DNA from 2 places in the Bacillus sp. AP8 genome. Region 1 is predicted to be linked to the other one. Evidence: riboswitches for the same ligand, from Rfam matches in the RefSeq annotation. Region 1 holds a riboswitch; the other holds the start of a gene.
The links. A riboswitch is a leader RNA that binds a small molecule or an ion and turns the genes downstream of it on or off. The one in region 1 is predicted to bind cobalamin.
Positions count from the first base shown of each region.

Region 2: another riboswitch for cobalamin. It lies ahead of BN349_RS09100 (cobyric acid synthase); the one in region 1 lies ahead of BN349_RS05040 (energy-coupling factor ABC transporter permease).

Region 1 covers NZ_CAPG01000027.1:68,142-71,677, reverse strand. Annotated here, with positions in the region: gene BN349_RS05045 ((2Fe-2S) ferredoxin domain-containing protein) at 1-340, opposite strand, end outside; cobalamin riboswitch at 557-747, opposite strand; cobalamin riboswitch at 1,102-1,297, shown strand; gene BN349_RS05040 (energy-coupling factor ABC transporter permease) at 1,641-2,387, shown strand; gene BN349_RS05035 (energy-coupling factor ABC transporter substrate-binding protein) at 2,389-2,679, shown strand; gene cbiQ (cobalt ECF transporter T component CbiQ) at 2,684-3,481, shown strand.
Region 2 covers NZ_CAPG01000035.1:12,510-16,045, reverse strand. Annotated here, with positions in the region: gene BN349_RS09110 (fumarylacetoacetate hydrolase family protein) at 1-729, shown strand, start outside; gene BN349_RS09105 (ECF transporter S component) at 1,085-1,591, shown strand; cobalamin riboswitch at 1,593-1,762, shown strand; gene BN349_RS09100 (cobyric acid synthase) at 2,142-3,536, shown strand, end outside.

The DNA.
Region 1 (3,536 bases):
TCGCTTTATATTTTTGATTTCTAGCCATTTTTCCATCAATAAATTGATAACTAACATAATCCATAATTGGTTCTTGATTGTATTTTTGAACGATTTCTCTACCAAGTTCAGGTGTTAGTGAGCCGTACCAAAGACCTTTTGGAAACTCGATTACGACAGGCGCATCTTTACAACGGCCATTACATCGAGTTCTTGTTGTATGAATATGTTCATCTAATCCTTGTTTTGCAATTTCATCACGTATTGCAAGAGTTACTTCTTCTGCATCTTTTCGATTGCAACTGCTACCATTACACATAAACAAATGAGTACTTGTCCCATTTAAATTCCATGTTGTCATTCAACTTCCCATCCTTCATTCGTTCAAAATTTACCAGACTATTTTTCGGTCTTACTTATTCTGATTGAACAGATAAAAAGTAAAAAAGAAAAAACCTTACTCTATCGAATAAGGTTTCATAAAAAAGCTATAAGCATGAAAAAGAGACATCGTTAAAAAGTCCATGACATTCTCATACAAATAGTAGCTCTTTTACCTTTCCCACCGAAAAGTAATGATCATCACGTATGAAAAGCAGGTCTCCTGGCTTAGCGTCATTTTACTCTTGTTCCTTCCCAGCAATTTGCCAGTGGTCATAACAATTTCATCAGCATTACAGTAGCGGGGGCTGCATCAGATTTACACTGATTTCCCATTTAACTCAATGTATTTTCTATTAATCTTTAACTTTTGTATTACAGAAAAATCACACCGAGAACTAATCATACTTATTAAGTTATAAAATATAGACGAAACACTAGACATTTCATCCGATATTTGTATTCAACCCAGTATTAGTAGTTTTCTTATTAGTAGAACGTAAAAATCTATACATAGGTAAAACAAATAAATTATTTCAATATCTAAAAACTATGTACATCATACAACAGAATATCTGCTTTTAAAATATGAAAAATTCAGTACATTGGTTCAAAAAGGTGCTAAACCATTGCTATTACAGCGTTTTTTCTCGAAAAAATATTTTTTGATAATTCCAAAAAGAAATGAAATTTATGTATAGAATTTTAAAAATATTCGTGATAAAATGTTTATCGGAACAAAAATTGAATACACTTAATGGTGCTAAAGCTCATAGTAGCATTTAGCTTAAAAGGGAATTCGGTGTCAATCCGAAGCGGTCCCGCCACTGTAACGAGGAGCTTTATTTCTTATACCACTGTTTCTAGTATTGAAATGGGAAGGTGAAATCAAGTGTTGATTCGAAGCCAGGAGACCTGCCATTTAATATAGTGAATGTAATACCCACGAGGATGGGTGCGCTGATAGAACAGATTGGTTTCATTCTGTTTATTTAATGGTAAATCAAGCACTTTATCCTTTATTGAGGAAAGTGCTTTTTTGTTTTATTAAAGGCTGTGTTTAGAAGATTGAGAGTTTTTAAAGGTTGATTGGAGTGTAAAGGGCGAGCCTGCTCAAGTGCGTAGCAAAAAGCTGGCTCACTGCCTACCCCAGTGAAAAGCGTGCATCATGAAGCAGAATTCTACTCAACTATACTCAATACTTGTTCCTAGACAATAAAATTTGCCAAAAGGCCCTTATAAAAAAGCACTTTTCAAAAAACTTTAAAGGAGATTGGAAAATGAAGAAAAGATTGAATTACAAGATTTTGTACTTTATCGTATTTTTGCTGTTTGTTCCAAAAAAAGCATTTGCGATGCATATTATGGAAGGATTCTTACCAGCTGAGTGGGCGATTTTTTGGTGGGCGATTTCATTACCATTTCTAATTGCTGGTTTACTCACAATCAAAAAAATTACGCAGGAAAACCCAGAAGTGAAAATGATGTTAGGTTTATCGGGTGCATTCGCATTTGTATTATCCGCATTAAAAATCCCTTCTGTTACAGGTAGTTGTTCGCATCCTACTGGTGTGGGACTTGGTACAATTTTATTTGGTCCAGCTGCAATGAGCGTTATAGGATTTATTGTTCTTTTATTTCAATCATTATTATTAGCTCATGGCGGTTTAACTACATTAGGTGCCAATACTTTTTCAATGGCAATTGCCGGCCCAATAATTGCCTTTTTCATTTTTAAAGGAGCTAAAAAAGTTGGTCTCTCCTTCTCCGTTGCTGTCTTTTTAGCTGCATCCTTAGGTGATTTAGGAACCTATATTTTTACATCTATTCAATTGGCTTTAGCCTTTCCATCTGAAGTTGGTGGCTTTATGGCGTCATTTACAAAATTTGCAGGAATCTTTGCTGTAACACAAATTCCATTAGCCATTAGTGAAGGTATACTAACAGTAGTCGTAATGAACGTACTAAGAAAATATAATGTTGCAGAATTAATGAAATTAAAAGTATTTACAAAGGAGGCTCATTAAAATGAAAAAAAATCTCCTTCTCATCTTATTTGTTATTATACTAGCCATATTTCCTTTATTTCTTCAAAAAGGAGCAGAGTTTGGTGGAGCTGATGGAGAGGCTGAGGCTGAAATTGGAAATATCGCTCCTGATTATGAGCCTTGGTTTAGTTCCATATTGGAGCCACCAAGTGGAGAGATTGAAAGTTTATTATTTTCGCTTCAAGCAGGTTTAGGAGCAGGTTTTATAGGCTATTTTATCGGTTTTTCCAAAGGAAAGAAGAAAAAAAATAATGTAGATCAAAAAGAGTAAGATCATGTTATTAATTGATAAATATGCTTATTTCAACCGACTTAAAGATGTTCACCCATTAGAAAAAATGACTTTTTCAATGATGATGTTGATTTTTTCCTTGATGGTTCAAAATATAGTTGTATCACTCATCACTTTTATAGTGATGAGTTCTTTTATCTTATTTGCAGCTAAAATCCCATTTTCATATTATGTGAAGCTATTGTTGCTTCCAGCTTTTTTCTTACTATCAGGTTTAATAACCATTCTACTTTCATTTGATACTATTGACACATTACCCCTAAGTATTGCTTGGTCACTGAAAGTAGGGAATTGGTTCATCTTTATAACGCATGACAGTATCGTGAAAGCGATTAAACTTTTCTTTACCGTACTAGGAAGTATAAGCTGCTTATACTTTTTAACATTGACAACACCTATGACAACCATTTTTGATATCTTAAGAAAATGGAAGATTCCTAAATTGTTAATAGAGCTAATTGAATTAACCTATCGCTTTATTTTTGTATTTCTTGAAACATCTCACGATATTTTTTTAGCACAGCATTCACGACTTGGTTATATTTCCATTCGTCAAGGCATTAAATCATTAGGGCTTCTCGTTTCTTCTTTATTTATACAAGTTTTTCAACGTTCTCATCAACTAACTAATGCTATGAATGCTAGGTGTTATAAAGATGATCTTTTATTTATACAAGAAAATTATCGCTATTCTATGCTTAACTGGATAATCATGATTCTATTTTTGATTGCTCTAATGATAATAGATAGACAATTTGGAGGGACAATTTTACGTGGATAACACATATTTTGATTTAAACAAAGTGACATACAGTTATCCCGATGGAACGACTGCC
Region 2 (3,536 bases), on a different contig from region 1:
AAGCTAGTTGCGGCATCTTTGAGGGAAGAAACTTTATTTTTAGAAGAAACTTCCCTTGATTATGGTCCTAGTGTACCTGAACCTAAAAAAATAATTTGTATTGGATTAAACTATAAAAAGCATGCTACGGAGTGTAATTTGCCTTTTCCTTCGAACCCAATTATATTTAGTAAATTTAATAATACTATTAATGCTCACGATAAAGAGATTATGTTACCTCATACTTCATCACAAGTTGATTATGAAGCAGAATTAGCAATAATTATAGGGAAAAAGGCAAGAAATGTTAAAAAAGAAGATGCCCTTTCAGTTATTTATGGATACTGTATTGCAAATGATATTTCTGCACGTGACTTACAATCACAAAGCTCTCAATGGTTACTTGGTAAAACAAGTGATGGTTTCTGTCCAATTGGACCATATTTGGTGAGCAAGGATGAGATAGAGGATCCCGACGACTTAAATATAACCTCTTATGTAAATGGAGAAATTCGTCAGAAATCTAATACATCTGATATGATTTTCAGTTGTAGAGAACTTATAACTTATATTTCGGAATATTTTACTCTTCAACCAGGCGATGTCATTTTGACAGGTACGCCAGAAGGAGTTATTTTGGGCTATCCTGAAGAGAAAAGGGTATGGTTAAAAGATGGTGATGTGGTAAAAGTTACAATTGATAAACTTGGTACATTATCAAACATTTTTATACAAAATACCAGAGAGTAATTTATAAAAAATAAAACTGGAACTGATTGAAAATATAGAGTTATTTTTGGTAAAACTTGTTTATTGAAAAATTTTTATAAACATAATTACAGGTTTAGTTTTGGATAATCAATATACTAAAAGGTGTAGCTTAAAGGCTTAATTTTACGTCTTCTTTCGCTAAAAACTTGGAATACTCAATTGATATTCTGAGTTTTTAGCAGTTTTTTTTGAAAAATTAAATAGATTTTACTATACTATAGTAATGCACAAAACGCTACTATATTGTCTTATATGAGTATAGTATCTTGTACGTTTGTTGCTGCACTTCTATAATAGAAATAGAGAACGTCATAAAGAGTAAAGGAGAGTAGCTTTGAAGATTCAAAAAACAACCATATGTGCTTTACTAATTGCGATGTGTTTTATAGGAGCAAATATTAAAGTAATGGGGTCCATTGCTTTTGATGCAGCTCCAGCTTTTATTGGAACACTGTTATTGGGTCCGGGCTTTGGAATGGCTCTTGGATTTCTTGGACATATGATTTCATCCTTAATAGCTGGATTTCCGCTATCCTTTCCAGTTCATCTCATAATAGCGATAATGATGGCTATTACTATGTTTTTGTATAGTGTAACACGTAGATGGATTGGCAAAAAAATAAATCAAGCTTTTGGTATTGGGATATCAGTCGTGATTGCATTTATCTTTAATTGTCCATTATCACTTTTAGCTTTATATCCAATTTTAAAAGATGTGATTTTTGTATTATTCCCAGCACTTGCCATTGCTTCGGTTTGTAATATAGTAGTTGCTGAAATTGTTTTTGCAGCACTACCTTTAAAGTGGAAGAAAAAGTATATAAGCCCTTCTACCATTTAACAGAATAATAACTGTTTAGAGATCAGGGAAAGAGGTGAGAATCCTCTACAGACCCTAACTACTGTAATGATGATGAAATCTCAGGATAAACCACTTAATCATAATGATTTGGGAAGGTGAGAGAGTAAGATGAATCTAAGTCAGGATACCTCCTTTAAACAGAATTTTCACAACATTTTTTCAGGGAGCATGTTGTCTTTATACATATTTTGTGTTGACTATTAGAAGAAGGCATAATTTTGTTGTATAAGGCACTAGGCTCCCAAAAGCCTAGTGCTTTTTTATATAGGTTATTTCGCATACTTTGTTTCCTATGAACAAATAGTGAATACGGGCAGAGTTAAATTCAGGGTTCGCTTATCACGGAACGGGCGGGTGATCCTCTTCGGTAAATAGAGCTTGCGGGGTGTCTGACCAATCCTACTATTCCGACTCGTACCTAACGATCCTATCGACTTTTATATACAATAAAACATGTTTGTGAAAAAATTGTAACCAAATTACTGTTAGTAACTTTATTGATTTTTATTTAAAGGAGTTGAGATAGCTCATGGAAATAGTAAGAGGTAAAGCAAAGCCGATAATGGTTCAAGGAACTCATTCTGATTCAGGAAAGAGTATTTTTGTGACAGCCTTATGCAAAATATTTTCAGAAGATGGTTTAAAGGTAGCGCCTTTTAAATCACAGAATATGGCTTTGAATTCATATATAACAAATGATGGTCTTGAAATTGGGAGAGCTCAAGGAATACAAGCTGAAGCAGCAGGAGTAGATGCATCTGTTCACATGAATCCTATATTAATAAAGCCATCTGGAGATATGAAATCTCAGGTTGTTTTACACGGAAAGCCATATAGTGATATGAAGGCGGCGGTTTATCGTCAGAATTTTTTTGAAACGGGTTTGCAAGCTATTAGTGAATCGTTTAAGAAGCTAGCAGATGAGTATGATTGCATTGTTATAGAAGGGGCTGGTTCACCGGCGGAAATAAATTTAAATGATCGAGAATTGGTCAATATGAGATTAGCTAGACTTGTTGATTCACCTGTAATTCTAGTTGGTGATATTGATCGTGGCGGGGTTTTTGCTAGTTTAGTAGGTACATTGCAGTTGTTGTCCGAGGAAGATCGAAAACGAGTGAAAGGGGTCATAATTAATAAATTTCGAGGAGATGTAACGCTTTTACAACCTGGACTGGATTGGTTTGAGGAATATACTAGTGTTCCGGTTTTAGGGGTTATTCCTTATATTCCTAATTTAGAAATTGACGGTGAAGATAGTCTGTCCCTTGCTCAATATAGCATAAGAGGTACGAATGATGAGGCGGATATTGATATAGCTGTCATTGCACATCCAACCTTTTCTAATTTCACAGATCTGGATCCATTACGTTTAGAAAAAGATTGTAATGTTCGTTTTGTAAAAAAAACCAGTCAACTAGGTAATCCCGATGTTATTATCATTCCAGGAACGAAAAACTCTGCTTACGCAATGGAATTTATGAAAGAAACTGGTTTAGATAGAAAGATTCTCTCATTAGTGAAAAAAGGTACTTACATTTTTGGAATTTGTGGTGGATATCAACTTTTAGGTAAAGAATTACTTGATGAATATCAGGTTGAATCAGATATTACAAAGATTTTAGGCTTGGGTTTACTACCGATAGTCACTGAGATGAAGCAAGACAAGAAAACAGTTATAACAAATGGATTTACGAAATGCTTTGGTGAAGAGATGATTCCTTTAAAGGGCTATGAAGTGCATATGGGTATTTCTAAAACGACTGAATATGTACCTTGCTTTGCTTTTTTAAATGGTGAAGAAGAGGGGTGCTGTATGAATAATGGGAAAATTATCGGCACTTATTTACATCATATATTTCATAACAATGAATTTCGTGGGGTGTTTTTAAATCAAGTGCGTGCAACTATAGGTCTACCATCT